One region of the Brevibacillus borstelensis genome, then DNA from elsewhere that is predicted to be linked to it. Evidence: riboswitches for the same ligand, from Rfam matches in the RefSeq annotation. Region 1 holds a riboswitch; the other holds the start of a gene.

Region 1 (16,377 bases):
AGGCGCTCTCCAATCAATTCGATGCGATTGACACGCGCTCCCAATGTTGCACGTTCGGCCAGAAGATTGTCATATTGCTGGGAAATCTCGTCCTGAAATTGAGTTGCTGACCTTCCGCTGCTCAGCTCTTCAATGATATTGTCCAGCACCTTAAACATATTCCCCGCGTTATCCGGGTAATTGAAAATCTTTTGGGCATTGATATTGGCGGCAGCAAATACATTCTGACTCAATTCGAGAAGCACTTCCGAACTGTTTTTGTTGATAAAGTCCCCTTTTCCGCCATTTGCCGTTTCATCGTACGGAGCCTTGTCTGTTTCGGTACCGGCAAAGATGTACTTGCCGTTTATCGTTTGGTTGGCAAGCGTCCCCAGATGTTTTTTCAGTTCCGCTATTTCCGCTCCCATGGTCTTTAAATCATCCGGTGAAGCGGCTCCGTCGCCGGAATACACAAGCAGCTCGCTGACACGCTTCATGACGTTTCCCACTTCATCCAACGTCTTGTCGGTCAAATCCATCCAAGACATCGCTTCATTGACGTTGCGCTTATACTGATCATTTTCCATCTGGGAAGAACGATAGAACATTCCCCTGGTCGCCACTACAGGGTCATCGGAAGGGAGGTTAATCTTCCTTCCGGATGCCAGCTGTTGCTGCATCTTGTCCATATTCAGCATCGATTTATGCAAATTGCGCAGCATGTTGCTGTTCAGCATGTTTTGCGTGACACGCAAGGCCATGTTAATTCCCTCATTTCAATTAAGCTGTAAAAATCACAAGCCCACTCGACCCATTCCGTTGATCACTTTATCCAAAATCTCATCCATGCTTGTCATGACACGTGCGGAAGCGGTGTATGCGTGCTGGTATTTCACCAATTCGGCCATTTCATCGTCAATGGATACTCCAGATACGGATTGGCGCTGGTTATCAATCGTTCCTACAATCATCTCGGCATTTTGTTGATTCCGCACCGCCTCTTGGGCGTCAATACCCAACTGACCGATTGTATAACGGTAATAGTCGTCTAGAGAAGAGCTTTCCTTCAAATCATTGGGTCCTGGACCGGGTTGGAGCACCTTGAATTTGATTGCCGCGATTGCGAGAGCGTTTTTGTTGTTTCCGGCTGCGCTTCCTCCGGTTTCCGGCTGTGCGGCTGCAATCGCATCCAGGCTTGCCAGGATCGCCGGATTAATTGTGATCGTCCCTGCCCCTTTTGGATAGTCCTTTCCTCCTGCCGGAGTGGTGACATCTACAAAAAACGGCAAGTCTTGCGATCCCCCGTTTTTCATATCGTTTAAACTGACGCCTTTTCGGTGGACCTCGTTAATCTCTTTGGTCAGGTTGATCGCCAGTACGTCCAAGCGGTGCATGAGATTGGGAACGATTTGATTCCGGGACTCGTACACGCCAGCCATATACCCTGTCGTTGGCACAAATACGCCGCCCTCCAGCGTCATATCTAGCAACCCGTTGGCATTCTGTTGTGTCGCTACTGGCTGGGACTCAATTCCGTTCACGAAGTTTCTGTTCTCGATCGTAACGTTTACCATGCCGTTGGCAGCCGGCGTCACTTTCACTTCGACCAATTTGGACAGCTTGTCGAGCAGAACGTCTCGTTGGTCATAAAGGTCATTCGGCGTATAGCCATGCGGTACGATATCTCCGATTTGACGGTTCAGACTGGCAATCTGCTGTCCGAGGGAGTTGATCTCCATAGCCTTAACGCCTACCACGTTATTGAGGTCCCTCTGCACTTCTTCCAGATGCTTGTACAGACTGTTAAACGTATCGGCAACCGCCTTCGACCGCTCCCTGACGACAGCTCGTGCCGACGTGTTGGTCGGGTCTTTGGCAAGATCCTGCCATGCCTGCCACATCTGGTCCATTACCTTTTGAAGTCCGGTATCAGATGGCTCGTTCATAATGCCTTCCAGCTTTTCCAACGTTTCCAGTCGGCCGTCCCAGTAGCCTTGACGCTTGTTCTCATTTCTGAATTGCGCATCAAGAAAATCTTCCCGCAATCGTTGCAAGCTTACGACATTGACCCCTGTTCCCAGCAGGCCTGGTTCAATCGTTGCCATCATTCCAGGGTACGGAAGCCCCGTGGTCGCCTGCATATTGGCTCTCTGACGCGTATATCCTTCCGTATTCGCATTTGAGATGTTGTGTCCCGTCGTGTTCAGGGCAGATTGCTGCGCGAACAATCCGCGCTTGCTTACTTCTATTCCGTGAAAGGTAGAGCGCATATCGGCACCTCTTTACTTTATTTTCATCATGCCTTTTTGTTAAAAAACGTCCGTGCATGATTTCGATACCCATCCGACCTGGCAGTCCTGCCGTAAAAAAAGTCATCCTCCGGCGAGTCTGTCACCAGATCCAGAGTCATATTTACAAATGAAAGAGACTGCTCGAGCAGCTGCTGATTCAATTCGTTCGCTTTTCGCAGTTCGGAAACAATCCGTGTCAACTCATCCCGAGCCTTCATCAAGCGGGCCTTCTCTTCCGGGCTGGTCGTCAGCTTGATCAATTCCGCCAGGGTGCCGTTGTCGCGGTGAATGCCTTGCTCGGCAAACATTTGGGCAACGAGAGATTGGCGCGTGTCCTCGGCCGCACTCACGGCTTTGATCAGCTTTTTCTCCTGAGTGGTAATGGCCAGCAGTTGATCCACGTCGCCTTTGATTAAGACTTCCTTTTTTTGCACCGCTAACGTCTGCAACGCCTTATGCAGCTCGATCAAGTTGTCGAGCAGCTCGTAGAGGTTGCTCCATTTCGTCATGCTGCTCCCTCCACCCAAGTGGTCTGATGGTCCCTACAGCTTGCGCCAGAAGGAGAGGAACTTCTCTGCGATCTTGTCGCTTGGGACCTTGTACGTTCCTTCTTCCACCTGCTTCTTCAGGTTGTTTACCTTTTCTCTCCGTTCAGGAGACTGGGGGTCTTCCACCTGTTTCAACATTTCCAGCGCCTCATTCGAGATGTTGACCTCGTCCTTGCCCATCGGGATACGCCCGTTTTTGGCCGCCGGAGCCTTTCCCGTGTTGTTGTATGCATTGATCATGCCTGTGCGATTAGGTTCGTTAATTCGCATCTATTACCCATCCTCTCAAACCGAAAAAACTTGGCAATCCATTCGTCTCCGCATCGCTGCCGTTTCATCTATAGGGAGAACGAAAAAAAGAAAACCGACGATACTGTCTCTTAGTAGTATCATCGGCAATTTCCCTTTGGTCGATTAGGTTTTTTCGCGAAAACTATTCGCCAGGTTTCGCCCTTCTTCGATAAGCGGCCTGTGCGAGTTTCTCCCGTCTTTCCTCTTCCAATCTGCGGTCTACTTCACTTTGCTGGGTAATATCGTGCTGCAGACTGCGAACACAAGAATCGCAGAGGTTTCCACTGCGGATCAAGAACCCGCAGCTTTCGCAAGGATAGCCAAGATTGGGGCTTCCCTCGATGGAGATGCGCCCTTCTTTGATAAATTTGGTAATCTGTTTGACACTGACACCTGTTGCCTCGCTTACCTGATGAATGTTGGCTCCCCGATTTTCTCGTTTCCGCAAAAACCTGGCACACTCTTCGTATTCCTTTTCCACTGCCTGATAGCATTTGGGACAAATATCACGGACAGTCTGTACAAACAGGGCATCGCAGCGCGAACAGTTGGAAAGTTTGCCCAGAGACATAAAGACAACTCCTTTAACCGATCCGAGTCTCATTCGTGATAAAAACTGGATGTACTACCATCATATCGAAAAATGGCGAATGTACAAGAAGAAACGCTGATTGTTCCAAAAAGGACAAATACATTACAGGGTTATCGAAAGCAGGTAAGAGCAGACACCTGACAGGTATGACCCAGCGCTTCCCGAATCGCTGCAGCACACGCTCGCAATGTGGAACCAGTCGTATAAATATCGTCAACAATCAAGACTTCGCGAGCCTGTTTTCTGATGATTCCACCGATTTGGCTGCCTGTATACATACAGGTAAAGGCCCCTCGCATATTCTCCTCCCGCTCTCTCTTGCCGCGCTGCTGACTGAGCTTGGCCGTCTGCTTTGATCGTTTGAGCAGGGGAATGTACGGTATGCCAATCTGTTTTGAAAGTCCATCCGCTACCAGCTCCATCTGATTGAACCCTCTATCAGACAGCCTGCTTTCATGCAGAGGCACTTCCGACAGGCAGGAGAATCCCGCTGAATGATAGCTGCGATAGTATTCAATGGCCAGCAAGGCGCTAAAGAAAGCAGCCATCCGCTCGTCTCCGCGGTATTTAAAGCGACTGAGCATTGCCTTTCCACACTCGTCATAGGGCAGCAGCCCTCTGTTTCGCAGAAGAGAATTCCCTTTCTCCTGAACAGCCAGGCAATCCTTGCACACCCTCCTCTCCTGCTGACTGAAGTCAGCTCCTATTGGGGACTGATACATCTTTTCCCCGTTTCTCACCTGATTAACCATATCCCGACCGCAACACTCACAGATGAGAGTGCCAATCACTTGCCATTCTGCCAGACAACTGCTGCACAACGGCAGACTGTCGACCAGCCGATAGATCCGGGGGTATGTGGCTGGCCGTGACAGAGCGCGACTCCATCGCCCGACGAGCTCTTCACGGCGTCGTCCCGAAACGATTCCACCGCAGCTTACACAGGCGGCCCCGCTCATGACTGTCCTCCTGCCTGCTGCAGACTGGCAGCAAGCTGGTTCATCCGATTGATCTGCCGAATCGCCGCTCGGGAAGCGGATGTCCGGTATTCTTCGATAAAAAGCACTGTACCGCTTGGCGCGTCGCTAGACCTGCCCACTCGACCCGCAATTTGCACGAGTGATGCCTCATCAAAGACAGGAGCTTCCGTACCGACGACAATGACATCGCTGCGTGGAATGGTCACCCCTCGTTCCAGAATCGTCGTCGTTACCATTACCAGCAATTGCTTGGCCCGAAAGAGGCGAACCTTCTCCTCTCTCTCCGGATCTGCCGCATGGACTCCTGCCATCGCTTGGCTGTATCCCGGCAGTCTCCGTTGCAAATAACCGAGAACAACGGGCACCTGGTCGACTCGCGGGACAAACACAAAGACCTGGCGTCCGCCATCCAGCGACGCAGCCAGCGTCTCTAGCAAAGGCCGAATGGAGCGGCCGGCTGACAGATGTTTATGCAATCCCCTGACCGTACAAACGAGTGGGACGGGCAGCGGCGAGCCATGATACCTGCCCGGCAAAAGAACATGCGTCCGGGAATGCATATGCGATTGAGCTCGCTTGGGCACCAAGCGCTTTTGCAGGTAGCGCGGAGGTGTCGCGCTCAAGTACAAAATCTTGCCGCCGGGCTGTACCGCTCGCGATACGACGCGGTACAAGACCGGATTATTGTGGTAGGGGAAGGCGTCCACTTCGTCAAGCACAACGAGCGGGAATCGATGATAAAACCGCATGACTTGATGGGTGGTCGCTATCGTAATGTCGCTGTCCTCCCATTTTTCTGTACTGGAACCGTGGACGGCAATCACCCGGGCATTTGGAAAGACTTTCGCGATCCGTGGAGCCAGCTCGAGCACCACATCTTTTCGCGGAGTAGCAATCAATACCTGTCCACCAGCTCGCAAGGTCTCAGCCACTGACGGAAACAGCAGCTCCGTCTTGCCCGCTCCGCATACGGCCCAGAGCAAGAACTCGCCGAGGCCCGGCCTGTCCGAGGCAACGAACTGGCGCGCTTTTTCCGCAGCCATCTTTTGCATCGGCGAGTAGGTGCCTTGCCAGTCGAGAAGAGCTGCTCTCCGTTCATAGCTTGTGCCCGCCATTCGCTCTCCGGTGAAACCACGATTTACCGTCCGCTCACAGAGTTTTCCGGGACTTACAGCTTCATAAGCTTGGCTTGCCTTTTGCCTCGGGACACAGAAATACGGTGTGCAGCATTTGCTTCGCCCCATATCCAGACACTCTGTACAGTAGGCACACCCCTGTCTGCATGAATGGCAGCGCGTCAGCACGATCGTTTGCTCCGATCCGCACCTCGCACACGTGAACAGCATGCGATGTCGCAGCCAGCTCCTCCTTATTCTCCACTCAATTCCCGGCCTCCGCTCTGCTTTTCCCGATAAGACGATCCACTGAAAGCAGTACTCCAGCGACCTTGGTGCCCATCCCTTTTTGTTTAAAAGAACACCGACCTCGTCCCACAAAAGAGCGCGCCCGCTCATCCATGCAAGCAGCCGTTCGGATTCGCGTTTCAGTTCATCGGTGTCTTCCAAAGTATCTTTGCTTGAAGGCGACAAAGGAAGCGTGTCTGCTTGTTCTCCGCTCCCCCCCACACTTTCAAGCGATAACCATTCCTTTTCAATCGGAGTCATGCCTGCTGCCTGCTTGCCGTATAATACAGTAGCCTCTCTCACGTGAGCGGAGGCGAGAGCGCGATAGCTGTCCACGCTTTTTTCCGTAAACGCATGATCTCCAAGCGCATTGTTCAATTCTCCGCGCAGGGAAAAAGCGAGAGCCAGTGACTTGCTTTTGCCGATCACATACAGCTGTGCCCCCTCCCTTTCCCGCCAAAATGCCTGATCTACCTGAAAGCACGGCGTGATATGGGCTTGCGCCGCTCCCCCCGACACTTTGATGTAGAGCAAGTATTCCCGCATAGACTCAACCCCCGCCGATTGTTGTTATGGACAGTTTGCAAAAAGACTGCAGGGGATGCAAAGAAATCTCTACGGAAATCCCATTGGAACTCTCATAGAAAAGCAAGAGCCCTCTGAAAACGCAAAAAAGCGCGCTATTGCGCGCGCTCCTGTTCGCCCTTCTGGCGAAGATCTATGGTCATGACGGGCTCGCCGAACGCGCCTTCCCGATCTTCCCTGCACGGGTAGTCTGTCCGTTCCAACACCGTCATGATCCGGATGGTATCGTCAACCGATCCATCATCTTGATACGAAATGCAAATAGGGGTTCCTCGCAAATACGAGTGGAATTGAAGCTTCCTGACAGCTTGCTCCACCACATCCCCCGAATTGAACAGCAGCAATCGATAGTGCTCGTAAGTCGGAGGGACATCTTTTGTCGTCCGCCTGATCCAGAAATTCGCCAATCCCACAAGTAAAGAGGAGCACCCATATGCCGCCAGCAACCACACGACCAGCTCTTCCATCACGGTCATACCTCCTCTTACGATCAAGGTATGCGGGATAGCTTGGACACGGTGCTGCCAAACGGCAAATCACAAGCAGAAAAGAAGCTGCTCTACAGTTTTACCCAGCCATTCTTGATGGAAATAACTACAGCTTGCGTACGGTCCTGCACGCTCAGCTTTTGCAAAATGCTGCTGACGTGGTTTTTCACCGTCTTTTCACTAATAAACAGGAACTCCCCGATCGCACGGTTGCTCTTCCCTTCCGCCATCAGCTGGAGAACCTCGCGTTCACGGCGGGTGAGCGACTCAATTACCTTCGGATCGATTGGTTCCGCATCATCCACGGCTATACCGCGATCATTCGTTCCTTCCTGCTCGCTCAACCGGCGGAATTCCTCGATCAGCTTGCCGGTTACCTTTGGATGTATGTATGCTCCACCCGAAGCGACGACACGCACCGCTTCGACGAGATCGTTCGTGCCCATTTCTTTCAGCAAGTAGCCTGACGCCCCCGAGCGAAGCGTACGATATACGTATCCTTCATCGTCGTGGATCGACAGCATGATGACGCGAGTGCCGGGACTTACGGAAATAACTTGTTCCGCAGCGGAAACACCGCTCACATTTGGCATGTTGATGTCCATCAGGACTACGTCGGGCTTGTGGTCCTCGGCCAGACGGAAAGCTTCTTCTCCGTCAGCGCCCTCTCCCACGACTTGAAAGTCCTTTTCCATTTCCAAAATACGCTTGACACCCTCACGGAACAGTTGGTGATCATCCACAATAACGATGCGAATTTCTTGCTGTACCTTCTCCATATTTCATCCTCCCTGTACACTCTTGCTTCAGAATTTGACTGGTATTTGAAACATGACCTTTGTTCCCTCTCCAGGGGAAGACTGCAATTCCATCGTTCCCTCAAGCAGCTGGGCACGTTCTCTCATGCCGAGCAGCCCGTAGGAGCCTCCCTTGGCCTTTTGTGCTGCCTGATCAAAGCCGATTCCGTCATCCTTGACCACTAGGCGCAACGTATTTTCCTGAAATTCAATTTTTACCTGAACCATACTGGCCCCGGAATGCTTTTCAACATTGTTCAAGCACTCCTGCACCAGTCGAAACATCGCAGCCTTTACAGAGCTTTTCAGCGGCTGCTCTACGCCAAAGACAACCAGATCAACGGAGATTTTCGTGCGGTCCTCATACGTCTGAATGTACTTCTGCAGCGTCGGGACCAGCCCCAGATCATCCAATGCCATGGGCCGAAGGTCAAAGATAATCCGTCTGACGTCAGCCAGACTGAGGCGGACCATTTCCTTCAATTCGTGCAGCTCCATCTGCGCTTCCAGAATGCGTTCATTTTTCAGCATCTTTTCGACAATTTCAGACCGCAGCACGACGTTTGCCATGGATTGAGCGGGCCCGTCATGGATTTCACGCGCTACCCGCTTCCGCTCTTCTTCCTGCGCCTGGATTACTTTCAGACCCATCAGCTGATGCTGTTTGGCCTCCTCCAGAGCTTCCCCTACCTTGCTCAGGTCGCCGGTCAAGTACCCCAGCACAACCCCCATCTGCGTAACCAGCTTTTCTGCTCGCTCGATTGTTTCCTCCAGCGTGCGAAGCTGCCTCTCCAGATCGTTTCTCCGCTTTTTCAAATTGTCTTCCCGTTCCCGGTAAATGGACAATTCTACCTGAATACGGTTGGCTTCTTCATAAGCGATGCGGATGTCTTCCTCTGTGTATGTCTGAAAATTACGGCTAACCAACACCAGGCGCGCTCGCGCCCTTCGGTAGGAGAGCTCCAGTTCATCTACCTTGCTTATCACTTTCGCTATTTCCTGCCGCAATTCATGCAAATCATGTTTTAAGGAATTTCCTTCTTGCCTGGCATTTTCGGCGATCTCGAATATTTGCGATTTGCTCGTCTCTACCGTCTCGATCGTGCGATTGATCACACCATCCAACATGGTAATACTGATCGCCTGATTCATTATTGATCTCCTTCTACCTCGTTTTTGACCGTCTGGAACAGCGCCTGCAGCTTGGGCACATCCATTTCCCTGATCCCGACATCGTATCTGGGGATGGAAAGCGGATTCACCTGGGCCGTTACCACACCTCGATTTGAATTGAAGACAAATCGGTAGCCCGCTTGCTTGGCTATGTCCAGTACGATGTCATTGCTGTATCCAAACGGCAAGGAAATAGCTTGCACCTGCTTGCCCACCAGATCGCTCAAGCCGACCCGCGACATCGTAAAATCTACGTAAAGGCGATTGCGGTATTCTTGTTCGTCTTCGAGCCGTTTGAGCTCCTCCATGTACACAGGTGCTGTCTCCGGTCCCAGATCTCCCCATTCGTTGCGGGCCCTCTCGTCGTGAAGACTGTATGTATGAGAAGCGATCTCCACCAACCCGGTCTGCAGCATTTCCTTCACTTGCGGACGGGATAGCGGCGTGGTCATTTTTTCTCTCTTTCGCTCCTCGGTATCCCGCAATCGTCCAAGTATGGCAAAGTTGACCGATGGGAACCGATACTGCTGCATTACGGGAAAAGCATGTGTGTAATAACTTTCATACCCATCATCAAATGTAAGCAAGACTGCATTCTCAGTGGGCAAAACTCCTGTCTCGACAAAACGCACAAATTCCGCCAGTGATATCGGATGAAAATTGTTCTCGAATAAAAACGTCATATGCTCTCTAAACTGCTCCGCCCCAATAACATAGCGCTGGTCAGAATCGTCGGTCACATGATGGTACGTCAATACGACTACCCGATCTCTATACCAGAGCTTGGAGGACGCTGCTTCTTCCCGTTTTTTTTCTGTCTGTGGTGCAGCCGATTGCTCCTCGCTTGTGCTTATAGACGTAGTGACATGGGGGAAAGGTTGCACTTTTGGAGCCTCCTCTTTAAAAAAAGAGGCAGTATCGGGCAGTCCGGCAGTCACAACGAGCCCTAGCGCAATGAAAAATACGAGAAAGAAGGGCCACCTCTTCGGCACAAAAAACTCCCTCCTTTATGCCTATATAGGAATTTCGACATATACGAACGGATTCCTTTATGAACTGAATTCCAGCAGTTTGCCGCAAGTCTTAAGGCCTAGTCTTCTTAAAAATATAGAGGAAATCCGTTTTCAATGACAGAAAAAGAGCCTAGTGTGTATCACTAGGCTCTCGCGCTTGGTCTTTACTTGGACAGCCCTGCTGCATCCTGCTTGAGCGCTTCTGCCTTATCTGTGCGCTCCCACGGCACATTCAGATCGTTGCGGCCAAAATGGCCGTATGCCGCTGTCTGCTTGTAGATAGGACGACGCAGGTCAAGCTGCTTGATGATACCTGCAGGACGAAGATCAAAATGCTTGCGGATTAGTGTTACCAATTGGTCCTCGGCAATCTTGCCGGTCCCAAATGTATCTACGCTGATGGACACTGGCTGTGCGACACCAATTGCATAGGCCACTTGTACTTCGCATTTTTCAGCCAAGCCGGCAGCGACGATGTTCTTCGCTACATAGCGGGCTGCATATGCGCCGGAGCGGTCCACTTTTGTCGGGTCTTTTCCGGAGAAAGCACCACCGCCGTGACGAGCGTATCCGCCATAGGTGTCGACGATAATTTTGCGGCCTGTCAAACCGGCATCCCCTTGTGGTCCGCCAATAACAAAACGGCCAGTCGGGTTGATGAAGTATTTGGTCTCGGCATCCAGAAGCTCTGTTGGCACGACAGGCTTGATCACGTGCTCCATCAGGTCGTTCTTGATTTGTTCCAGAGTGGTTTCCGGAGCGTGCTGGGTAGAAATAACAATCGTATCAATACGAACCGGCTTATCGCCGTCGTATTCTACAGTCACCTGTGTTTTACCGTCTGGGCGCAGGTAGCTCAAAGTGCCGTTTTTACGCACTTCGGTCAGACGGCGAGCCAGCTGGTGAGCCATGCTGATCGGCAAAGGCATCAGTTCAGGAGTCTCGTTGCAGGCGAAACCAAACATCAGACCTTGGTCGCCGGCACCAATCGCTTCAATCTCAGCATCAGTCATTTTCCCTTCGCGGGCTTCCAGCGCCTGGTCTACACCGAGGGCGATATCGGCAGACTGCTCGCCGATAGCGGTCAGAACGCCGCAAGTGTCGGCATCGAAACCAAACTTAGCGCGATCATATCCGATTTCACGGATGGTGTCACGGACGAGCTTTTGAATATCCACGTACGTGTTCGTGGTGATTTCCCCTGCCACGAGTACCAGACCAGTGGTAACGGAAGTTTCGCATGCTACGCGAGCATTTGGATCCTTGGACAAAATGGCGTCCAGGATAGAGTCGGAAATTTGGTCACAAATCTTATCCGGATGACCTTCGGTGACGGATTCAGAAGTAAACAGACGACGACCTTTTTGCAAAGACATGTGTACTACCTCCTTTGACCTCATACAAATAGTGTGGTAGCCGAAACAGGTTCTTATTAGACGAAGGCACAAGCAAAAAAAAACCTTTTCCTGTTTTAGAGGAAAAGGTGCTTGGTGTTTGCGTTCCCTACCCTCTTATCGGCCAGAACAGGTATCCGTTCTGCTGGTTAGCACCGCTCGAGTCGGTTGCCGGGCTTCATGGGGCCAGTCCCTCCGCCTGCTCTGGATAAGAGTATCCATTACGGATAATAGAATAATCGTTTTTATAGCCGGTGTCAATAAGCGCTTAGCGCAATTCGTATTTACCGCGAACCATAATGTGCGCGACACCATTGTAGTTTGCATTCAAGCGCAATCCGCGATTGTCCGAACGGGCGATCAAGAGCAGATGATTGGCAGCGACCTGAGCTCCCGCTCGGAGGTCCTTGCCCTCGGTAATATCTGTCAAGCCATCGCCTTTATCGCCGGCTACTGCTTGTACTTTTCCCGTACGGACGATAAATTCCGTACCCTCAAAACCGTACAGCGTCTGCCCCGGGTGCAGCTCAACCACTGTCAACCCCGTCGAGACGGATGCACCGCCTGTGCCTGCGCCTCCGCCAAGAGCTTTTTGAATTTGCTGATCCACATAGCTTTTGGTGACGACCGGATCATCCGCTGAGCCCGGGACACCGGAAACGCCGTCTGCCATCGCCTGCGAAGCAAAGACCCCCATCCCGACAATTGCTATGGCGAGGATTCCCTTGGTTGCTTTTTTCATTTATGTTCTCTCCTTTTCCATAGAGTTACAAACTGTAAGCCTTCGCCAGCAGGACGACCACCTCTGCACGTGTAGCTCTTCCCTGCGGCTTGAACGTCCGTCCGTAACCGCTTATCCACTTTTTCGCCGTCAGCGCCTCAATGGCGGGAGACGCCCAGTGACTTGTCGGCACGTCGGTAAACGATGACCTGCTGCGATTATAGAGCACGAGATTATTTGCTCTGGCTACCATCAGTGCCATTTCTGCCCGTGTGATCGATTGATCCGGCAGCATGGTGCTGTTTGGATAGCCGCTGATGATGCCGAGCTGGTGGGCAGTCAGCAGATTGCCATAGGCCCAGTGATTTTTAGAAAGATCCTTGAACGGATTTCTGCCTGTATACGTAACGATATTCATCCCTTTGGCCCGCATGGACTGGATCAGCATCGTCGCAAACTGGCCTCGAGTCACCGACTGGTCAGGCTTGAAGGTCGAATCATCAAAGCCTTTGACGACTCCCTTCGTGCTGAGTCTGGCGATCTCGTTGCGGGCCCAGTGCGTGGAAATATCACGATAACCCGCGATCAAAGGCTGCTTGGTCAAAGTCAGCCGGTACGAATCGTATTTAAACGGCAATGTGGTTGTCAGACGGATATAATACTTGCCCGGCTTCAGCTTCATGCCAAGCACCTCTTTGCCCAGATCGGACAGCTGCGCTACGTCGTTTGTGGCAAAGAGCGAGTAGTTCAATGTATCCGAACCGTACAGCTCCAGCCGCATCCCTGTCGATACGGGAACGAACGGAGCGCGTATGCTGACGTAGGATTCGGAATCGACCGTAAATTGGAACCAGTCCTGATCGGTATGAGTAGGCAAGGTTCCTGTCATCAGCGTTCCGTTGGCCAAAGGTGACGCCTGGCGATATGTATCGTTGGGCTCATTGGTATCCTTCCGAATCGGCGTATAGGACACGTCCAGCTTGTACTCGCCGTTCACCTGATTTCGCCAGTACTCGGTCAGCCTGATGTAGTATTTGCCCGGCGATACTTCCTTTTGGGCGCGCTCGGTCGGGTCATTCCGGTCGCCTTTGTCAAATTCTTCAAAGGCTTGTCCCTCTTTGCCGATCTTCATGTTCAGATCGATCCGCTTGGTATCGGCAGTGACTGTTACGTTTAGCCGGCCGTATTCGCGGACATAGTAAGAAAACCAGTCCTCGTCGCCCTCTTCATGGAAGTTCCCGATTACGGAAATTTGGTTGCCTACCAGCGGGCGGGCCGTATCCATTGTATTGTTGCGCTCATACTTGTCCGGATTGATCGTAAACCGGCTGGTCAACAGATAGGTAAAGCCCTTCACACCGAAGCTTCGCTCCATCCTGATGTACATTCTACCAGCTTTCACCGGTACAGTCAGCGTGTCTCCGTTCCCTATGTAATAGGTAGAAGCTTCGCGATTTTCAGGGAAGAAAGTAGCAGCCAGCGCGGTTGTATTCGTTGAAGTGACAGTTGCGACCAGTGTCACTTTTCCGTCATAGGGAATATCCATGAAATACCAGTCCATTTTGTCGGACTCGGACAAACTCGCCCTCAGCTGTGATTCAATCGGAAAAGCCTTGGCCTGACTCCGAGTATTATTTGGTTCATGAAAATCCATAGACAGCTTTTCGGTAATGGCTCGATTGACATCGACCAGTCCATATCCTGTTTGCCGGTCCCACCCTTTCTCACCGAGATCCTCAGCCGTCTGGTACAAGAGCTGGCGTACATCCAGCGGCGTCATATTCGGATTGCGCTCCAGCACCAATGCCGCAGCGCCCGCTACCTGAGGAGCTGCGGCTGACGTGCCGCTAAATGCTCCGTATTTCCCCTTGGGCTTGGTCGTGTAGATATTAAAACCCGGAGCGACGAGATTCAACTCCGGCCCTGTGTTTGAATCATAGAGCGGCTTCAGGTTTCCTTTTACAGCTCCAACTGCAATTACGGTTGGATAAGCAGCCGGATAGGCAACCCGGTTCGCTTCGTTTCCGCTGGCGGCCACTACAACTACTCCACTAGCTTCTGCTCGCTGGATGGCGGCCGTCAACGACTTTGAATAGGAGAGACTACTCACGGACATCAGAATGATTTTGGCTCCTCGATCAATCGCGACGTTAATTCCTTTTGCAAGCAGCTCTACATCTGTCTCGCCGTACTTGTTCAAGACCTTGATAGGCAAAACCCTTGCATGCCTTAAAACCCCCGAGACTCCGATGCCGTTATTCCCTCTGGCCGCCAATATGCCAGTAACAGCGGTACCATGTCCGTTTTGGCTGTCATCCTGGGCAGATTTCCCCGGCTCAACCAGGTTGATTCCCGGAAGGATGTTTCCTTTCAAATCGGGATGGTTATGGTCTACTCCCGTATCAAGGACGGCAATAGTAACTGTGCTCCCAGTAACTTTTCTCCAGGCCTGATCAGCTTTGATTTGCCTCAAATGAGTCTGATTGTTGATATATTCGTCATTGGTAATGGCAGCCTTCGCCCTCTGGCTTCCCCCAAATGCAGCCATTAACCCTACTGAGACAGCGACAACTGTTAAAATAAATTTCCTCATGTAACTACAGTCCTTCCTCCCTTTTCTCAACCGAAAAAGGAATACAGGTGTTTGAGCTTGTTTTTACAAAAAAGCCCGCTCCCTTGTAGCCTATTCTATTCATTTAGCATAGCGGAACGATAGTGTGAAACGCAACCCTATTCAGGGAATCACTGGAAATCGGATGCGATAGAAAAACCCCTTTTCGCGATGCGAAAAGGGGAGGGTTCTTACTGCAGAAATCCGTTTGACTTGGTTGACTTGGTTGCATCATACACTTTGGATTCCTTCTGCTTCTCGTAAGCTTTCGGAATAAAGACCGTGCACTCTTCCACGGAAAAATCTTGTTTCTTGATCGACGAAGCCGGGATCTGGAACGCAATTACGCGGAAAGCCTTTGGATCTACCTTCATGTTTTCCAATGTGTAGCTGACACGGGCGATATCTTCGCCGTTTGCATCATGAACAACAATCGGAACTTCGGTAAAGTCCAGGCGTTTGTCCAAGCCGTTTCGAAACAGTACAACTACTTTAAGACCGCCGTTTTCCCCTTTTTTCAGTCCCAATGCCTTCAGGTCTACCTTGCCCTCTTCGACTGGATTGGCAGCAAGCTGCTGACGGTAGTATTCCATTTCATCCATTTCCAATTCTCCTCCTGCTACTACAGATTCACCCGATTGTTTCCCCGGTCTTTGATAGCCCAGCGTAAGCGGGACCTCCTCCTCCGGCAGATCGGAAAATTCATCCCAGCGGAACAAAAACTCGCACGGGCGGCTGGACTCATCGCCAATCGGTCCAAAAGTCATCATGTCAAAGCCCTTGCTGGCTACAACCTTTCCCTCGGGTGTCTTCAGGTCCAGCCGCAGTCGGTCCAGCAAAATGCTTTGCTCCGTCGCGTTGCGAATATAAGTGAGTACGAGATAACCATCCCTTGTCACCTGTGTGTAGAAAGGAAAAATCCCGACCTCATCCCGAATAATTGGCGGGAGCTGATCATGCACAAAACGGAGCAGCTCCGCTTCTTCTTCATCGAGGTTATCCCAAGGACCATTAAGGCTGAGAAACAGCTCCTTCGATGGTATACGGTTAGAAGATTGCTCAGGATCATCAAGACCAGACACGCCGAGATAAATCTCCTTGTGCAGATTCTCCTGGATTTCTTCTCTCACCGCCTCCAGGCTCTCCTTGGAGCCAAACCAGTTTTCCAATAACCAACTCATGCAGTATCCTCCTCATACGACAGCTTCAATGATTGCCATTGCCCTTGCTTTACGTAACCTCCAGCGTCCACTGCTGAAGATTTGCATCTGGCTTTTTCACCATATCTGCCGGGAAAACAAGTACCCATGGACGACTCGTTCTAGGACGAACTTGCATTCTGCTGGCGTCAATTGCGCCAGAGGCTACTACTTCGCCCTCCGAATCAGTAATCTTGATTCGCAAGATGTTCGGGCGAAAATCTTCCTCGAGCCCGTTGCGAACAAGTATTCCGGCGACCAATCGTCCATCCTTTGCCTTTGTAATATCAAACCCGATAATTTCTACTGTAC
Region 2 (16,377 bases), 1.5 Mb from region 1:
TGCCGCCTTTTTTGAGGCCATTCTCAAAGAGGATCATCAGGCGAGCAACCTGACCTACGAGGCAAATGAAGACAGCTACGTGGTTTCCGTTCTATGCAATCAAGAGAAGGTCGAACGGAGATACGATCGTGAGGAGGCAGAATCCCTGCTGAGGGCAATCGAGCTTGAACCGCGATACAATGAATCATAATCACTGTTCTGAAACAAGATGGCTCCGCCTTGCATGCTTTGGCGGGGCCCTATTTTTTATTTCTGCAACTTTTCCAAGGTTGCCCTCGTCTGTAACTGTGCCCAGGGCATTGAGGGAAAACATGGAAAGGGGAAGTACATCAATGAAAAAATACATGACCAGGCCCGTGCTGGCAGTTGTGGCTGCCGCTACGATAATTGGGGGCGTAACGCCGCTGCTGGCCAATGCCAGTACAACCGGAAGCAGCAGTGCGATCAAGGTTGTCATGAATGAAGAAGGCAAGCAAGTGACTCGCTACAATCTGAAAGAGCTGGCAACAAACGATCCGGCCACGCTCAATCTGTTGCTGAAAACGCAGGCAGATCACTTGTACATTGTAGTGGACAAACTGAATCTCGACGTAAAAATGCAAACGTACATTGAGCAAAATGAGGCGGAGTGGAACCGGATTTACAAGGAGTACTATTCCGATATTTACCTCGAAGTACGTTTTGACGAAACCGAGCAGGGCTTTGTCAGCCTAACTCCAGAGACAAAAGAAAGCACCACCTACCTGAAAGGTGAAGTAACGGATGAAGTAACCAAAGTCGTGGTTGTCAAGCCAAATGGCGACAGCATCGAAGTCGTGCCAACGGCCAACGACAGCTTTTCGGTGAGCTTTGCGGCCACTGTGAGCGCGACTCCGCAATACGCGACAGTGAAAGCTTACGTCAACGACAAACTGGTCGATACCCGCGAAGTGCGGATCAACTCGGGAACTGTTGTAGATTCCGATGTTTTGATTCATACGCAGGCTGTTTTGGATAGCAAAAAGGGTGAATTGAAAGTAAACGGCATTGTAAACCTTACGGCAGGCAAAGTAGTCGTGACCTATGACGGAGACAAGAGAGGCGCCGGCGTGAAAAAGCTGTGGGACGGTGTCGGCTCCTATTCAGTCACCATGAAGGATGTAGAGGCTGACAAAGGGAAAGTATTGATTGAGGTGTACAAGGACGGCAAGAAGCTTGATTCGGAATCCGTCGATCTGCTTGTTGTCAACAAGCCGGATAAACCGACCAAGCCGGAAACGCCGAAGCCTGCCCAATACAAAATTACCGGAACCGCCAAGCTTGACGCCAAAGATAAGGAAATTGAAGTAGAAGGGGAAATCGCAGGATTCTCCAAAAACCAAAAAGCGAAGCTGTATGTAATCGCTCCGGACGGCAAAAAACACGAGGTCAAGATAGACGATGACGGGGAGTTCGAAGTGGAGCTCTCTTACAAAAATCGTTCTTACAGCGCCAAGTCCGTCCATCTGGAAGTAGTCGTTGACGGGAAGGTCGTAGCACAAGCTGACATTCCTCACGGTACGCCAGTAAACGAAGTTGATGACGATAAAGATAAAGATAAGAAAAAGAAGGACAAAGACAAAAAGCATCCGAACGGAAATGCGTATGGCTACTGGAAAAAGCATGGCCATGACGATGACGGAGACGATGACGATAACGACGATCGCGACAACGACTAATCCGTTGCATTCTTGAGCGACCGCGAATGGCAATCTTCTTTCTGCTCCGGCAGCTTGCCAATCATTCCATTTGACTAGGGCTGACGGTAGGTGGAGACATAATCCATCAGTTGGCTGATGTAGTCCCCGATGATGGGAATCGAGAGGAATTTGCTCAGGACGGAACCGAGAATGGCCAGTACGATGGCTGTTCCGATCGTCAGTCCCAGGCCCCGTGCCAGACCTGCCAGGAAATTGATCCAAAGCAGCTTGCGCGGGGCTGTATAATTTTGAATGACATCTGCCAGACGGATATCCTCTAAAAACATGGCGATTTTGTCCATCCGGTCATTTAATTTGCGTGCCTCCTGAATTTCTTCGAGGAGCTGGTCAATCTTTGACAACAGGCGGTCTGTGGGGCTTTGTGACATCTGGTTTCTCCTCCTGTCTCCTATGGTTACCAGTTAAGTAACAGTGTAGGGAAAAAAAGGGGAAGAATCAAGCGCATGCCGGAAAGGTTTGCCTATCTCTTCCTTGGCGGGTACAATAGACGTACAAAACTTACACAAGGAGGCTTCGGAATGGCTGAGACCGTATCCCAAACGCTTTCGGAGGAACTGTTCGGGTTGTTGCAGCAGGAGCGGTTTATCACATTGGGCACCATTGACCATGAGTCTGGGGCGCCATCGCTCAGCTCGCTTTCCTGGACGTTTGCGGCATCGCCGCAAGTCATCCGGTTTGCGGTAGACAACCGTTCACGCATCTTGACCAATATCGCCAAGCAGCCACAAGTGGTTCTGCATTTGATTGGTGCTGGCTCTTCTTATGCCATTAACGGAAGGGCTGTATTGAAGAGTGAGCGGATGGAGGAGGTTCCCCTGAAGCTGGCGATGGTGGAGGTTACCATTGAGGCGGTGCGTGATGTCATGTTCTACGGTTCCCGTATCTCCGTAGAACCGCAGTATGAAAAAACATATGATAAAAATGCGGCGGCGAAGCTGGACAATCAGGTGATGACAGCACTGCGCAAAGCGGAGTAACAGAGAAAACGGGTGAAAACGAAGAGGAAATATCTGTTGACAATCACTCGATATTTCCGTTAGTATTAGGATCAACAAATTGAATAGCAAACTTCTTATCCAGAGAGGCGGAGGGACTGGCCCGATGATGCCCGGCAACCAATTTTCCTGTTAACAGGACGATACTGGTGCTAATTCCTGCAGAGCAAATCATGCTCTGAAAGATGAGAAGGGTTTGCTTGCGGCGACGTAAACAAAGCCTTCTTTTCAAAAGAAAAGAGGGCTTTTTCATGCCCTCAACATCAAAGCAGAGGGAGAGATTGCTATGCATCTGGAAACGAAACTGGTACAGGCGGGGGTAGGTCGTGATACGATCACGGGCGCGGTAAGCTTCCCGGTTTACTATGCGACCGCTTACCGCCACCCGTCTCTTGGTCAAAGTACCGGATACGATTACACCCGTACGGCCAATCCGACACGCAAGGTGCTGGAGGAGGCGATCGCAGAGGCCGAGTGCGGTGATGCCGGTTTTGCCTGTGCTTCCGGGATGGCAGCGATTCACACAGTCATGGGACTTTTTTCTCAAGGCGACCATTTGATCGTTTCGCTTGATTTATACGGTGGGACATACCGTCTTTTTGAGCAGGTCCTTTCCCGCTACGGGCTCCAGTTCAGCTATGTTGATCTGCGCGATCTTCAGGCATTTGCGGGCGCGATCCGTCCGGAGACAAAAGCCGTTCTCATCGAGACGCCGACAAATCCGCTGATGCAAATAACGGATATCGCTTGCGTAGCCGGGATCGCCAAACGAAGCGGTTTGCTGACCATCGTGGACAATACCTTTATGACGCCGTACTATCAGCGTCCACTGGAGCTGGGGGCAGATCTGGTGCTCCATAGCGGGACGAAATATCTTGGAGGCCACAATGACGTGCTGGCTGGCCTGATTGTGACAAAAGGCGCTGAGTTGTCTGAAAAGGTCCGGTTTTTGCACAATTCCATCGGTGCAACCCTCGGCCCACAGGATTGCTGGCTGCTGGTCAGAGGCATGAAGACGCTCGCTTTGCGTATGGAGCGACATCAGAGCAATGCTCTCCAGGTTGCGCGCGAACTGCGGGAGCATCCGGCGGTCACCGATGTATTCTATCCGGGATTGGACGATCATCCCGGCTACGAGATTCAGAGCAAACAGGCGACCGGTTACAGCGGCATGGTGTCCTTCCGCGTTCGCTTCTCTGCTCAGGTGGGGCCGTTTTTGGAAAACTTGCGCATCATCTCTTTTGCGGAGAGTCTGGGAGGCGTCGAGTCTTTGTGCACGTATCCGGCGACACAGACTCATGCCGACATTCCGCAAGAAATTCGAGAATACGTCGGGGTCTGTGATCGTTTGCTGCGATTGTCGGTAGGAGTTGAACATCCGGATGATTTGATTCATGATTTGATACAGGCTCTCGATGCAAGTCTGGTAGCGGAAGGGTGTAGACGATGAAATTTGCCACGAAACTGCTTCACGGGACATCTTGTTTCGATCCGGTGACCGGTGCGGCATCCACGCCGATTTACCAGGCATCTACGTTTCACCAAGCGGATTTGGACCGTCCGGGCGCATACGACTATGCGCGGTCCGGCAACCCGACCCGGCATGCATTGGAAGAGGCGATTGCCGTCCTGGAGGGCGGTGCGCGGGGATTTGCATTTGCTTCCGGCATGGCCGCGATTTCCAGCGTGTTTATGCTGTTTTCCGCGGGCGATCATGTTGTCGTGGCAGAAGATGTCTACGGCGGAACGTATCGCTTTTTGACCAAAGTGTTGTCCCGCATGAATATTGACGTTACGTTCGTGGATACGACCTGCGTAGAGGCAGTGGAGAGAGCCGTCACTCCTCGCACTCGCGGGATCTACCTGGAGACACCTTCTAATCCGACGTTGAAGGTGACAGACATCGCAGCTGTCTGCCATATCGCAAAGGCCAAGAATATCATAGTCATTGTCGACAATACGTTTCTGACCCCGTACTACCAGCGTCCGCTTGAACTCGGAGCAGATATCGTCATCCACTCAGCGACGAAGTTCATCGGCGGCCACAGCGATGTCGTTGCAGGGCTGGCTGTTACCAAGGATGCTGAGCTGGGTGAACAGCTTTACTTTATCCAAAACGGCATGGGAGCGGTACTCGGAGCGCAGGATTCCTGGCTGGTGATGCGCGGGCTGAAATCGCTGAAAGCCAGACTGGATGTAAGCACCCAAACAGCGGAAAAGATCGCTCGATGGCTCGCAAATCATCCTTCCGTTGCAAAGGTACATTATACGGGACTAGCGGGTCATCCCGGCCACCAGCTCCAATCGAGGCAGGCGAGCGGCCACGGAGCCGTGCTGTCCTTTGATGTGGGCAGCAGAGAGCGGGCGAAGGCTTTGTTTGATCGGGTTACGCTTCCGATCGTAGCGGTCAGTCTCGGAGCCGTAGAAACCATTCTGTCGTATCCGGCGATGATGTCACATGCCGCTATGCCAGCGGCAGAAAGAGAGCGTCGCGGTATAACGGACGGATTGATTCGCTTATCCGCCGGACTGGAAGACGCTGACGACCTCGTCCGCGACCTGGAACAGGCGCTTGAAGGTGTAGAGGCCGCTTTATCTGAAAGCAAAAGCAAGGCATTCTCCGGGGCATAACCGGGAGAATGCCTTTTTATTGAGGAGCTTTTTACTGCCGGTTGACCGGTATTTTGCGATTTCCTTCCGGTTTTGCGTTGCCGCTGTTGTTCAGGCGTTGTTCGTTTTCTCTGGATGGCGCTTCCTCTTTCATTTGAACATCGCGAGGGGCTTGGGGAATGATGCGTCCGACAATATCAGCCAATTCTTCCGCAATACCCGCCACGGGCCGGCCTTTTTGCATATCAGTGGACATTTCCCGCAAGCGTTGAACGATGTCGGGATCGGCCGTTACGAGCGCAGTGGCGCCTTGGGGATCTTCCTTCAAGGCTTCTGCCACTGTATATTTGATGACCCCTACTTCAGGGCGATCCAGGTGGGCGTTGACGTCGATGCCGACAACAGCCCATTTGCCCAATACAACAGCGGTGGCATCCTTTACGTTTGGTACACGGGTGGCCAGTTGGACCAGCCGGTCTGCAGTAGCTTGTGACGATTGGTTATAGCCAGGGGACGGTGCTGTTTGCTGTACGCGCTGCGTTTCATCTGCCCGTTTCCCGGGCTGCGGTGCTGCTTGATTCCCGGGAGGCTTGTTGCCAGACATGCAGGCGGAGAGCAGCAGGCTGACACTGAGTACAAGTACGGCTGTCCGCTTCACGGTCATTCTCCTTCGCTTCTTAAGTTGCTCCCACACAAGTCATGCATGATTATCTGTATTTTGTTCTCCTGTCCACCTTTTCATGCGGGACTCGTCTATCTTCACTCTTGCCGACATAGACTGTAGTACATCACGTCGCGGCTACTGAGCATCCCACCCGCAATTGCATAGGGTATAACAGATGGGTATTAGGAGGCGAGATTTTGAAGAAAATCTACGTGCTGGACACCAACGTACTCCTGCAAGATCCACGAGCGATGTTTTCCTTTGCGGATAACGAAATCGTCATACCCGCCGTGGTGTTGGAAGAAATTGATTCCAAAAAGCGCTATATGGACGAGATTGGCCGCAACGCTCGTTATGTGTCGCGGCTGTTTGACAGCTTTCGCGAATTGGGGCATCTGCATCAAGGCATCCTTTTGGAAACGGGTGCGCTATTGCGCGTCGAATTGAACCATTCCTCGCTTGCCAAGCTTCAAAAGCAATTTACGGAAATGACCAATGACAACCGCATTCTGGCGGTAGCGCTTAACTTGCAGGAAGAAGAAAACCTCTTGCCTCAACCACGCCCTGTCATACTCGTCTCGAAGGATGCCCTGATGCGAGTGAAAGCTGATGCGCTTGGACTGATTGCCGAGGACTTTCTTTCGGACCGCGTCGTCGGCGAGTATTCCCACATTTACAGTGGTTATCACAAAATGCAGGTTGCCCCGGAAATCATCAAAAATTATTACGGCAGCCGAAAGTTGTCACTTTCCACCTGTTTTCCGCAGCAGCGTTTTTATCCCCATCAGTTCCTGGTGCTGAAGGATGAGTTGAATCCGTCTATATCGGCTATCGGGAAGGTTGACATCGATGGAAAGAATCTGGAGATGCTGGTCGCTGACGACGATCCGATCTGGGGAATCAGGGCCCGCAATGTCCAGCAGCGGATGGCTTTCGAATTGCTCTTGCGAGAGGATATTCCGCTGGTGACGATGACAGGAAAAGCGGGTACCGGGAAGACCTTGCTGGCTTTGGCCGCGGGGCTTTTGCAAATTGAAGATTTGCAAACATACAAGAAGCTGCTTGTAGCAAGGCCAATCGTCCCGTTGGGGAAAGACATTGGCTATTTGCCCGGTGAGAAGGAAGAGAAGCTTCGTCCCTGGATGCAGCCGATTTACGATAATTTGGAGTATTTGTTCAATACAAAACGTTCCGGTGACCTTGACAAAATATTGGCAGGGATGGGCAGCATTCAGGTAGAAGCGCTGACGTATATCCGCGGGCGTTCCATTCCGGAGCAGTACATTATCATTGATGAAGCGCAAAACCTGACAAAGCATGAAGTGAAAACCATTTTGACTAGGGTGGGGGAAGGGTCGAAGATCGTATTGATGGGAGATCCCGAGCAGATCGACCATCCATACCTGGACGAGAGCAACAATGGACTTACGTACGTGGTGGAGATGTTTAAGGATCAGAAACTGGCTGGTCATATCCGCTTGGAAAAAGGGGAGCGCAGCGTTCTGGCACAGCTTGCGGCAGACTTGCTGTAAGTGTGCATAGTGCAAGCGAATCCGGACATACTAGGATTGTCGAACCCGATGATCCATGAATCAAAATCGGCGAAAGCCTTCCAGGAGGCGAAGAACCGTGGATGGTCATGATCACGCTCTCGATATCAATCGAACTGGCGGACACCGTACTCTTTAGGTAAGACAAACTCTGTTACGGAGGTTGAGGAGCTAAAGAGAATAATCGGTACTACCCCATAGCAACGGGTTCGACACGGCCGCTCCCAATTTGGGAGCGGTTTTGATTTATGGATAAAAACGCGATCAGCAATCTTTTGGTAAAAAGATAGACAACGATCGACAAATAAAGTGCTTTTTCGATAAAGGGAATATATGGAATATAGTGAATATATAGTAAATAAGGAGGTGAAAACAATGAAAAAACTGGCTGGTATTCTACTCGGAGCAGCTCTGGTTTTTACGCTGTCCTCTTCAGTCACGGCAAATTCGGAAGCTTGCGCTGGCTGCAAAGCGCCAAAACCTCATCCGGATTGCGTATGTCTGAATGGTGGTCCACAATGGGCCTGCCCGTGGTGATTTTAGTTCTGAATATTCAATCAAATACTTAATTTCAGCAAGGTCGACCTGCCATAAACTCTTAGCCACCTCTCGGGTGGTATTTTTTTTGACTTCCTGTCAGGCAAAAGAAAAAGCCCGGTATCCCGGGCAAACGGCTAAGCTTGATTTTGCAGAGCTTTTCTCAACAATGTAACCGTGCTTGCGTGCATGCCTTCATGGTACAAGCTGAATAAAAACATGCCCCCAAATGTATCGATTTCGGCTTTTCCGCGAAGGTTGAACGGGCTGGGAAGCTTTTCTTCAAAGCGATCGGCAAACTCTTTTTTAATCCGTTCCGTTTGCTCTGCCAATTGTTGGTTCAATGTTTCCAGGGTAGGAAGCTCCCCTTGCCAATCGGCAGGTTTTGTGCCGGGGCCGAACAGGGCCGCATAAGATTCGGGGAGGTGCGGAGCTTTTCCCCCGTAGAGCAGAGCATCCTGGGTAAATAAAACGTGGCCAATATTCCAGCGGATATTGTTGGAAAACCCTTCCGGCACAATGTCGGCCTGCTCTTCCTTCGTTGCCTGCAGCGTAGCAAGCGTAAGACTGCGGACTACATCGTAATGATCCCAAGCATGTGCAATGTTCATTCGCATTACCGCCTTCCATCTTCGTATCCATACAAAAAAATGTTACTTGAAATTGTCGCTGGTGAAAATATCCGAATGTGCTATGGTTGTCTCTTTCCCCATAAAGATGAAGCAAGGGGGGAGTGAAGCATGGTTACACTGGATACATCTATTTCTTTTTTGATTTACATCACGGCGGTTTCCAGCGCGGCCGCAGGGGTGACAGAGGCTGTCAAATCGGTCGTACCTTTTCTAAATACAGATTACGAAGCAAAAGAAGACAGGCTGGAGGATCACAATCATGCTGCCCGGCTTTCCCACTACAAAAAATTCCTGAATTTGCTCATCTCTGTTGTCGCAGCCGGTCTGATTTTTGGTTTTCTCCGGCTAGACCCGGCTTTGATTCTAGTCGGTGCCCCATCTGCTTTTGTAGAGAACTCCTGGCAGTTGGGTACGTGGATGTGGGGAATCGTCGCAGTCTTCGGCTCTCCGTTTTTTGCGTCGCTCCTAAAAATTCTCGAGTGCTGGAAGCATAATATGAACGGAAACCATATCCCCAACAAGCCGCGGCAAAAGGTGAGCGGCCCCAAGCAATAGGAGGCATCCTTTTCCCTTTCCCGAGTGCCGTACGCTCTATTGCCCCTTGCACAGCTCTTGCGATAAGATAGCCTTGTGCAATTTTGAGAAAAAAAGGGAGAAGCAGGCATGAGAAGAAAGTACGGACTTTTGGCAATTTGCTTCCTGCTGACAGTCTTTCTGCTTCAGGCGTGCGGATCGGCTGAATCGGCAAAGGGAGGATTGTCCGCCGCATTTGATCCGGAAAATCCGCAAGAATACGGCATTCGCGGCATTTATTTGGGACAAAACGTCAAAGAGGCGATGAACGTCCTGAAGCCGGCAAAGGCCGATTTTATGGATGCGGTGACGAGAGAGAGCTATACGTTGGACCAAATGGCTTCCGGAGCCGGTACCGTTGTCATGGGATTGCTCCTGGTCGACGATACCCAACTGATAGTCATGGTGAAGCAAGGTGTCTTGAAATCGATCGCAGTCGGAGGCGTTCCTCCGGAAAAAGCCGCCCAATTTGCCACGAATCGCGGATTGGCTGTCTATGACAGCTTCCAACGCTTGCAGGAGCTGTATGGCCAGGCGAAGCCCGGGCAGGAAGTGTCGCTTCAAGGAAGCAAGTACAAGGCGCTATTCAGCATTCACGATGACAAGGTGATCGGTTTTCGTTTCGATACGATTGGCGATTGACAGAGATGGGATACAACGTTCGCAAACAGCCATGCGTGCATCCTTCGGGTAGCGTATGGTTTTTTACACGTCTTTGTCCTGCCAGAGTACAGAGATGTTGTAGGCCCGGGCAATTCCGTCGATTAACTGATCATGGGCAGGATCAATCAGGTACAGATCAGCCGGCGTGGAGGGAATGCGCCCGAGGATGGCTTCCTTCATTTGTTCCAGCGCCGCCCATTGATCCTGATCGTCACCTGCGGATACATCAAGCGAAAAAAATGCGACCCGATCTGCATACAGGTAAGTATGGCCTTCCTGGCTTTCAAACCCGATGTCATCCAGGTGAATGATTTCCGTGTCGGGAGGGAGAAGCCAAAGGGAGAATTCCTCTCCCAGCATCGAGGCTTTCGTCAACAGCTCGTTCAGCTTTTGACGATCATGCTCGCCTTCAACGATGAGCAGCTGTCCATCGCGGTCAAACACATTGACATTGTCTCCGATTTTATGTATGACTTGAGCATAGAATCCGGGAAGCTTGCCGGCCGGGGCTTGCATTTCAACACCGAACATTCGTTTCATCGTCATCACTCCACTTTACGCCGTTTTCTTTCATCGTATCATAGTTCATAAGGAGGTTTCACATGAAAGAGGCCAATATGAAAATCGAGAGCTTTGCGCTTGGACCGTTTCAGACAAATGCGTATGTGCTGACCCATCCGGAAACACAGGAATGTATCGTCATCGATCCGGGAATGGAACCGGAACCTCTTCTTCGTGCACTGGAAGGCAAAAAGGTAGCGGCTGTGCTGCTGACCCACGCCCATCTGGACCATATCGGCGGTTTGAATGCTGTCAGAGCGTTGACAAAAGCGCCTGTCTACATCCATCCTTTGGAGAGTGAATGGTTGACGAATCCCGACCTGAATGGTTCCAGCCGCTGGAATTTGCCGGAACCGATTATTTGTGAGCCAGCCGAATATGAATTGGCCGATGGACAGATGCTGGAGCTTGCCGGTTTTTCTCTCCGCGTTCTGCATACACCGGGCCATTCCCCGGGAAGCTGTTCGTTTGTCATAGGGAAACATTGTTTTGGCGGCGACGTGCTGTTTGCCCAGAGCATCGGCAGAACGGATTTGCCAGGCGGCGACTTTGAGACGCTGATGATCAGCATTCAAGACAAATTGTTTGAACTGGATGACGATACGATCGTCTACCCGGGACATGGCCCCAAAACGACGATCGACGCAGAGAAAACCTTCAATCCATACGTAACGGGGATGCTTCGATAGAGCGCCCCACGGAAGCGAGTGGAAGGACAGGAAAACAAAAGGAGTTTACTGACACATGAGAAAAAAATGGTGTTCACTGGTGATCGTCGTTGCGCTTGGCTGGGGAACAGTTGGATGTGTCCCGCAGACAGGAAAGACCGATCAAACCACAGCAGCCCCTGTCTCTTCCGCCGCGGCTCAAGAGCCGGCTGACTTACCTGCTGAGGCACCTGCAGACAAACCAACGGACCAACCAACAGACCAACCAACAGACCAACCAACAGACCAACCAACAGACCAACCAACAGACCAACCAACAGACAAACCTGTAGACGAGCCAGCAGATGTCTCCACGGAAGAGTCCGGCACCAACCATGCAGCGGGACTATCGGCACCGCTTTCCCGTTTTCCGGAGCAGCGCATTACGCTAATGGCTGTAGGTGACATCATGGTGCATGACGAACAACTGGAAGCCGCTCTTTTGCAGGATAAAAAAACCTATAATTTTGCACCGTCATTTGCGTACGTGAAACCGATTTTTCAAGAAGCCGACTGGTTGATCGGCAACCTGGAAACGACACTCGCCGGGCAAGAGCTGCGCTATTCCGGTTATCCGATGTTCAATTCCCCGGATTCTTTGGCCGATACGCTAAAACAGCTCGGTTTTACCGCCCTGACGACAGCCAATAACCATTCCATGGACCGAAAAGAAAAGGGCGTGCGGAGAACAATCGATCAGTTGGATCGGGTCGGCTTGCTCCATACCGGAACGTTTCGGGACGAAGCAAGCCGCAATGAGCCGCTTATCTTGAACAAAGACGGCTTTACGATGGCGCTGCTCTCGTACACGTACGGGACGAATGGCATTCCGATTCCAAAGGATAAGCCTTACCTGGTCAATTTGATCAATCCCGATCTGATCAAGGCAGACATCGCGAAAGCAAGAGCAGCGGGTGTCGATCTGGTCGCGGTCGCGCTCCATTTTGGAAACGAGTACCAGCGCATGCCAAACGCCAAGCAGCGGGAGACTGCCGAGCTGTGCATCAAGTTCGGAGCCGACCTGGTGCTAGGGGCGCACCCCCATGTCGTGCAGCCGTATGAATGGAAGACGATGACACTGGAGGATGGGAGTACCCACACCGGATTTATTGCCTATTCACTGGGCAATTTTATTTCCGCCCAACGCCGGGATTACAAAGACGTAGGAGTGATCCTGAAGCTCACCTTGTACAAAGGAGAATCAGGAGAAGCCAAAGTGGAAAAAGCGGAATGGACGACAACCTATGTTCATTATTATCGGAAGAATGGAAAACGTCATTATGTCATTTATCCTGTACCGCTCGCTGTTTCAGCCATGGAGCAAGGTCAGAAGCCGCCTGTGCTTGGCAAGGAACTGGCCGATTTCCTGAACCGGCTGCAAAAGGAAATGGATACGCATCTGAATTCGATGAATAAACAGACGAAGGCCAGCTAGGAAGCTGGCCTTTTTTGCGTGCAAGGGGGATTTATTTTTTTCCGAAGCCAAAGGGGAAGTTGACCTTCAGCTGCAAACGGAGTTCTTCATCCATCATGCTGATCCCCTGCACCTGAATGTTCGGGGAGATCAATTCCGGATAAAAGCCGAGGTCGTACTGCTTCTCCATCTCTTCAACAGTGGAGGAAGGCAGGGCAAAGCCGTCGAAATACAATTCATTGATCTTAAATTTCAACTGTTTCGGCGAAACGAGCTCATATGATCCGACGAGCCGAAGCTTCATGTGATCGTATTCACCTTCAACGATGAGCTGATTGTTTTCAAATTGAAAACGAGACTGTTTGAACAGGTCGTTTTTACTCATCAGAAACTGGTTGAAATCATTCTGATTGATCGTCAGCGTGTGAAGGAACAGCCCTTCCGACTGGATTCTCTCCGGTGTCGCCAGCTCGGGAATTTGGAACATGACGGTCGACAACTGGGTAAAGAAGGTTTGGAAGGCGGGCAGACCGCGTTTTTGCCAATCGACGATCAAATGGTCCATCAGCGATTGCACGCTGGTTGCATCTCCAACCATTTGCAGGTTTTTTTCTTTTTCCGTCTGGACGGCCAGCATTTCGGCCAGCTGCAGCTCGTATTGCTTGCGCAGGTCTTGCAGGGCCGTCAACCGTTCCAGCTTGTCTGCTTGCAGAGCTGTCATCTTGGCGCGTTCTGCCTGAAATTTTTCCAGGCGCGAGATATCCCGCTCATAGAGAAGCTGCAGGAACTCAAACATCAACAGAAAATCGTTGAAATTCTCGGCATCGAACAGAAGTGTCAGAAACGACACTCGTTCTCCCATGTAATAGGCTCTGGCGACTTCACCAGCATGTCTCCTCATCGCTTCGATGACTGCCTTTTGCCGTTGCATGTCCAGATCGAGACGGGCTATTTCCCCGCTCAGCTTTCCTTCCTCCTGTTTGATCAGGCCCAAGGTTCTTTCCAGTTCTTTTTGTGTAAAGTGCTGCTGCAGGATCAATTGTTCCAAAGGAGGCGCTTCCTGGGCAAAAGCGGTAAGCGGAATCGCGGCCAGCAGTAACACGAGCAAAATTTTACGCATCTCTTCACCTTTTGTTTCGTAGCGTGATTGGAGCAACTAGCCAAATACGCTCTCACCACATTGTATGATCTCTTTTCGTATTATAGCCTTAGTTGGCGGAATTTGGATAGCAGGAGAAGTGAAGATGACGACAATATCCAGAATTTACAAGGAAATAGAGAGCCATCCGGAGGGGGCAATCCCGTTTGTCCGCTTCATGGAGCTGGCGTTGTATGATGAAAGCGAGGGCTATTATACAAACAGCCGCCCAAAGATCGGAAAGGAAGGCGATTTCTTTACAAGTGCATCTGTGCACCCGGTTTTTGCGGAGACCTTGGCTGACGCGGTGGCAGAGATGTGGGACGCGGGAAAATGGCGTTCGCCTGCTCTGATAGAGATCGGTGGCGGGACCGGGGCATTGTGCAGCGGCATGCTTGCTCGATTGCAGGAGAGCTCTCCGCATTTGTTCGATTCCATCCAGGTCGTCCTGATCGAAGCAAGTCCGTATCACAGGGAGCTGCAGAAACAGGCGCTGTCGAAGTGGGGGCTGCCCGTCCGCACCTATCAAAGTCTCGAGCAAGCGGCAGCATCCGAGAGCCTGCAGGGTGTCGTGTTCTCCAATGAGTGGCTGGATGCTTTTCCGGTACATATCGCTGAAAAAACGCAGAAGGGCTGGCAAGAGGTATGGGTCACCAAAAACGGCGATCAATTGGCAGAGTGCTATCGGGACCCGATCCCTCCGCTGGCCCGTTACTTGACCGAGATTGACAATGGATTGCCCATAGGCATGCGGGTGGAAGCCAATCTCGGAATCGAGGAGACATTCGCACAACTCTCCCGGCTGCTCCGTTCTGGATACGTGATGACCATCGATTACGGCGACTTGCAGGAGGAGCTATACCATCCGAGCAGAAAGCGGGGGACGCTGATGTGCTACCGCCGTCACCAAGCCGATGATAATCCATACGAGCATGTCGGCGACAAAGATATTACGGCGCATGTCAATTTCTCCGCGCTGATCCGCGCAGGGGAGCGGGAGGGATTTCAGAAGGTCACGTATATGCGCCAGGATCAGTTTCTGATCAGGAGCGGGATACTGGAAAAAGCGGTCAATCATACGGACAGAGATCCGTTTACCAGCCAGGCGATGAAACGGAACAGAGCAATCCAACAGCTGATTTACCCAGGGGGCTTGGGCGGGATGTTCCGGGTGCTGGTGCAAGCAAAAGGGGAGGTTACAAGTCACGGGTTTCGTTTCCAAACAGCAGAAAAGTACGGGGAGAAAAGATGACGGCAGCGTGAAGATGCCAAGAAAAAAAGATGCTCATCAGATGTGAGCATCTTTTTTCTTACAGAAACGATTGAATCATCATGGAGTGCTCTTGCGGTCCTACCGGCATCACGAAGAACGTGTAATAGGTGAACCCAACGAAGGAGACAAACATAAAACCGAAGAAGATGTTCAAGTATGCCCGCTCAGTCAGATTCATGTAGCTGAGCGCCACAAAGAATGCGGTCAGGCCGAAGAACAACAGGGCCATCGGGTACAAGCCAGCCCAGAACGACATCAGCGCGATTGCGATCGTCCAGAAGCCCAGTACGCGATACATACGATCCATCTGTAATCCCTCCTTTTGCAGCAAGTCGGCAATATTTACAAGATTCCTTCCCCATTATATAGGACAGGAGGAGACGTGTAAACGGGAAGGTATGACGGTTTTTTGACTGTCTTGGTAAATGCTGCTGGTTTAGCTAATCAACCGACATTTGGCAGTCCAGCTCGGGTACGCGGACTACCGTGTAATTGCATGAGCGGCAGCCGCTCAGCATCGATTCGTCTTCTCGTAACTCAATTTGCCCAAAGTATGTTTCAAATATTCCCGTCAACAAGGCGTTATGCATCCTGCATACAGAGGAAGGATAGCGCTTGGCCGTTTCGGAAAAGGTGCAATTGAATACGCGAAAGCGCAAACGTCCGTCCTGGAGCGCTTCGATGTCAGGCTTCAAGCCTTGGGCGACGACCAGCCGGTGTATATGCTCCAGCTTTTCTTCAAAGGAAGCTTTGTTTTCATCTAAAGGGAACTCCTTCAAGGCGCGTTTCGCCATTTCCGTTCCCATCCGATAGCCCATCTTGGTTAGCGCAGCTTCCCCGGCCTCGCCGAGTGAAAGGATGCTTTCTATCGCTATGTCCGCCAAGAGGCGGTAATCTCGCGGAGGAAATTGCAGGCTGACCACCTGATCGGAAAGCGAATATAGACGGCTGGGACGCCCGCCTTTTCCGCTCTTGTCAGAAGCTGAGCTGAGCAGATTGACATCCTCAAGCTTGGTCAGATGAAGACGGGCTACATTGGGATGGATCGAGAAGTGTTCGGCCACGTCTTGAACGGTAACGGGCTCCCTGCTGTTGGAAACGTACTGGTATATTGAAAAACGGGTAGAATCAGCCAAAGCGCTTGTAAGTTTCTGAGCATCGCATTCCATACCGTTCTCCCCTTTCCGTTGACAAATTACATTAAGTGTATCCGATTTTTCTTCGATTGTTAAGGTAAGAGTGTGCAGCCGATGGGTTTTAGCGCTGTCGATTGCCGTTATATCTAATCGTATTTTTTAGATTTAATACTATTGACATAGTG

What was found. Region 1 has a riboswitch for S-adenosylmethionine ahead of metK (methionine adenosyltransferase). Riboswitches for the same ligand answer to the same signal wherever they lie in the genome.
Region 2: another riboswitch for S-adenosylmethionine. It lies ahead of V5G20_RS10760 (aminotransferase class I/II-fold pyridoxal phosphate-dependent enzyme); the one in region 1 lies ahead of metK (methionine adenosyltransferase).

Annotation. Positions count from the first base shown of each region.
Region 1 covers NZ_CP144922.1:768,765-785,141, reverse strand. The annotation lists gene flgL (flagellar hook-associated protein FlgL) at 1-740, opposite strand, end outside; gene flgK (flagellar hook-associated protein FlgK) at 774-2,249, opposite strand; gene V5G20_RS03615 (flagellar protein FlgN) at 2,276-2,779, opposite strand; gene flgM (flagellar biosynthesis anti-sigma factor FlgM) at 2,813-3,088, opposite strand; gene V5G20_RS03605 (TIGR03826 family flagellar region protein) at 3,252-3,680, opposite strand; gene V5G20_RS03600 (ComF family protein) at 3,812-4,660, opposite strand; gene V5G20_RS03595 (DEAD/DEAH box helicase) at 4,657-6,630, opposite strand; gene V5G20_RS03590 (hypothetical protein) at 6,765-7,136, opposite strand; gene V5G20_RS03585 (response regulator) at 7,229-7,936, opposite strand; gene V5G20_RS03580 (sensor histidine kinase) at 7,964-9,106, opposite strand; gene V5G20_RS03575 (polysaccharide deacetylase family protein) at 9,106-10,119, opposite strand; gene metK (methionine adenosyltransferase) at 10,305-11,510, opposite strand; SAM riboswitch class I at 11,649-11,749, opposite strand; gene V5G20_RS03565 (hypothetical protein) at 11,803-12,276, opposite strand; gene V5G20_RS03560 (S8 family peptidase) at 12,302-14,848, opposite strand; gene V5G20_RS03555 (SLAP domain-containing protein) at 15,058-16,047, opposite strand; gene V5G20_RS03550 (SLAP domain-containing protein) at 16,097-16,377, opposite strand, start outside.
Region 2 covers NZ_CP144922.1:2,305,017-2,321,393, forward strand. The annotation lists gene V5G20_RS10740 (hypothetical protein) at 1-190, shown strand, start outside; gene V5G20_RS10745 (hypothetical protein) at 333-1,697, shown strand; gene V5G20_RS10750 (DUF5665 domain-containing protein) at 1,772-2,107, opposite strand; gene V5G20_RS10755 (pyridoxamine 5'-phosphate oxidase family protein) at 2,258-2,716, shown strand; SAM riboswitch class I at 2,809-2,926, shown strand; gene V5G20_RS10760 (aminotransferase class I/II-fold pyridoxal phosphate-dependent enzyme) at 3,021-4,184, shown strand; gene V5G20_RS10765 (trans-sulfuration enzyme family protein) at 4,181-5,365, shown strand; gene V5G20_RS10770 (YhcN/YlaJ family sporulation lipoprotein) at 5,397-6,008, opposite strand; gene V5G20_RS10775 (PhoH family protein) at 6,206-7,540, shown strand; gene V5G20_RS10780 (hypothetical protein) at 7,934-8,095, shown strand; gene V5G20_RS10785 (DinB family protein) at 8,233-8,706, opposite strand; gene V5G20_RS10790 (hypothetical protein) at 8,836-9,282, shown strand; gene V5G20_RS10795 (hypothetical protein) at 9,391-9,942, shown strand; gene V5G20_RS10800 (hypothetical protein) at 10,006-10,503, opposite strand; gene V5G20_RS10805 (MBL fold metallo-hydrolase) at 10,566-11,213, shown strand; gene V5G20_RS10810 (CapA family protein) at 11,269-12,666, shown strand; gene V5G20_RS10815 (coiled-coil domain-containing protein) at 12,698-13,765, opposite strand; gene V5G20_RS10820 (class I SAM-dependent methyltransferase) at 13,890-15,035, shown strand; gene V5G20_RS10825 (DUF2626 domain-containing protein) at 15,094-15,363, opposite strand; gene V5G20_RS10830 (helix-turn-helix transcriptional regulator) at 15,497-16,225, opposite strand.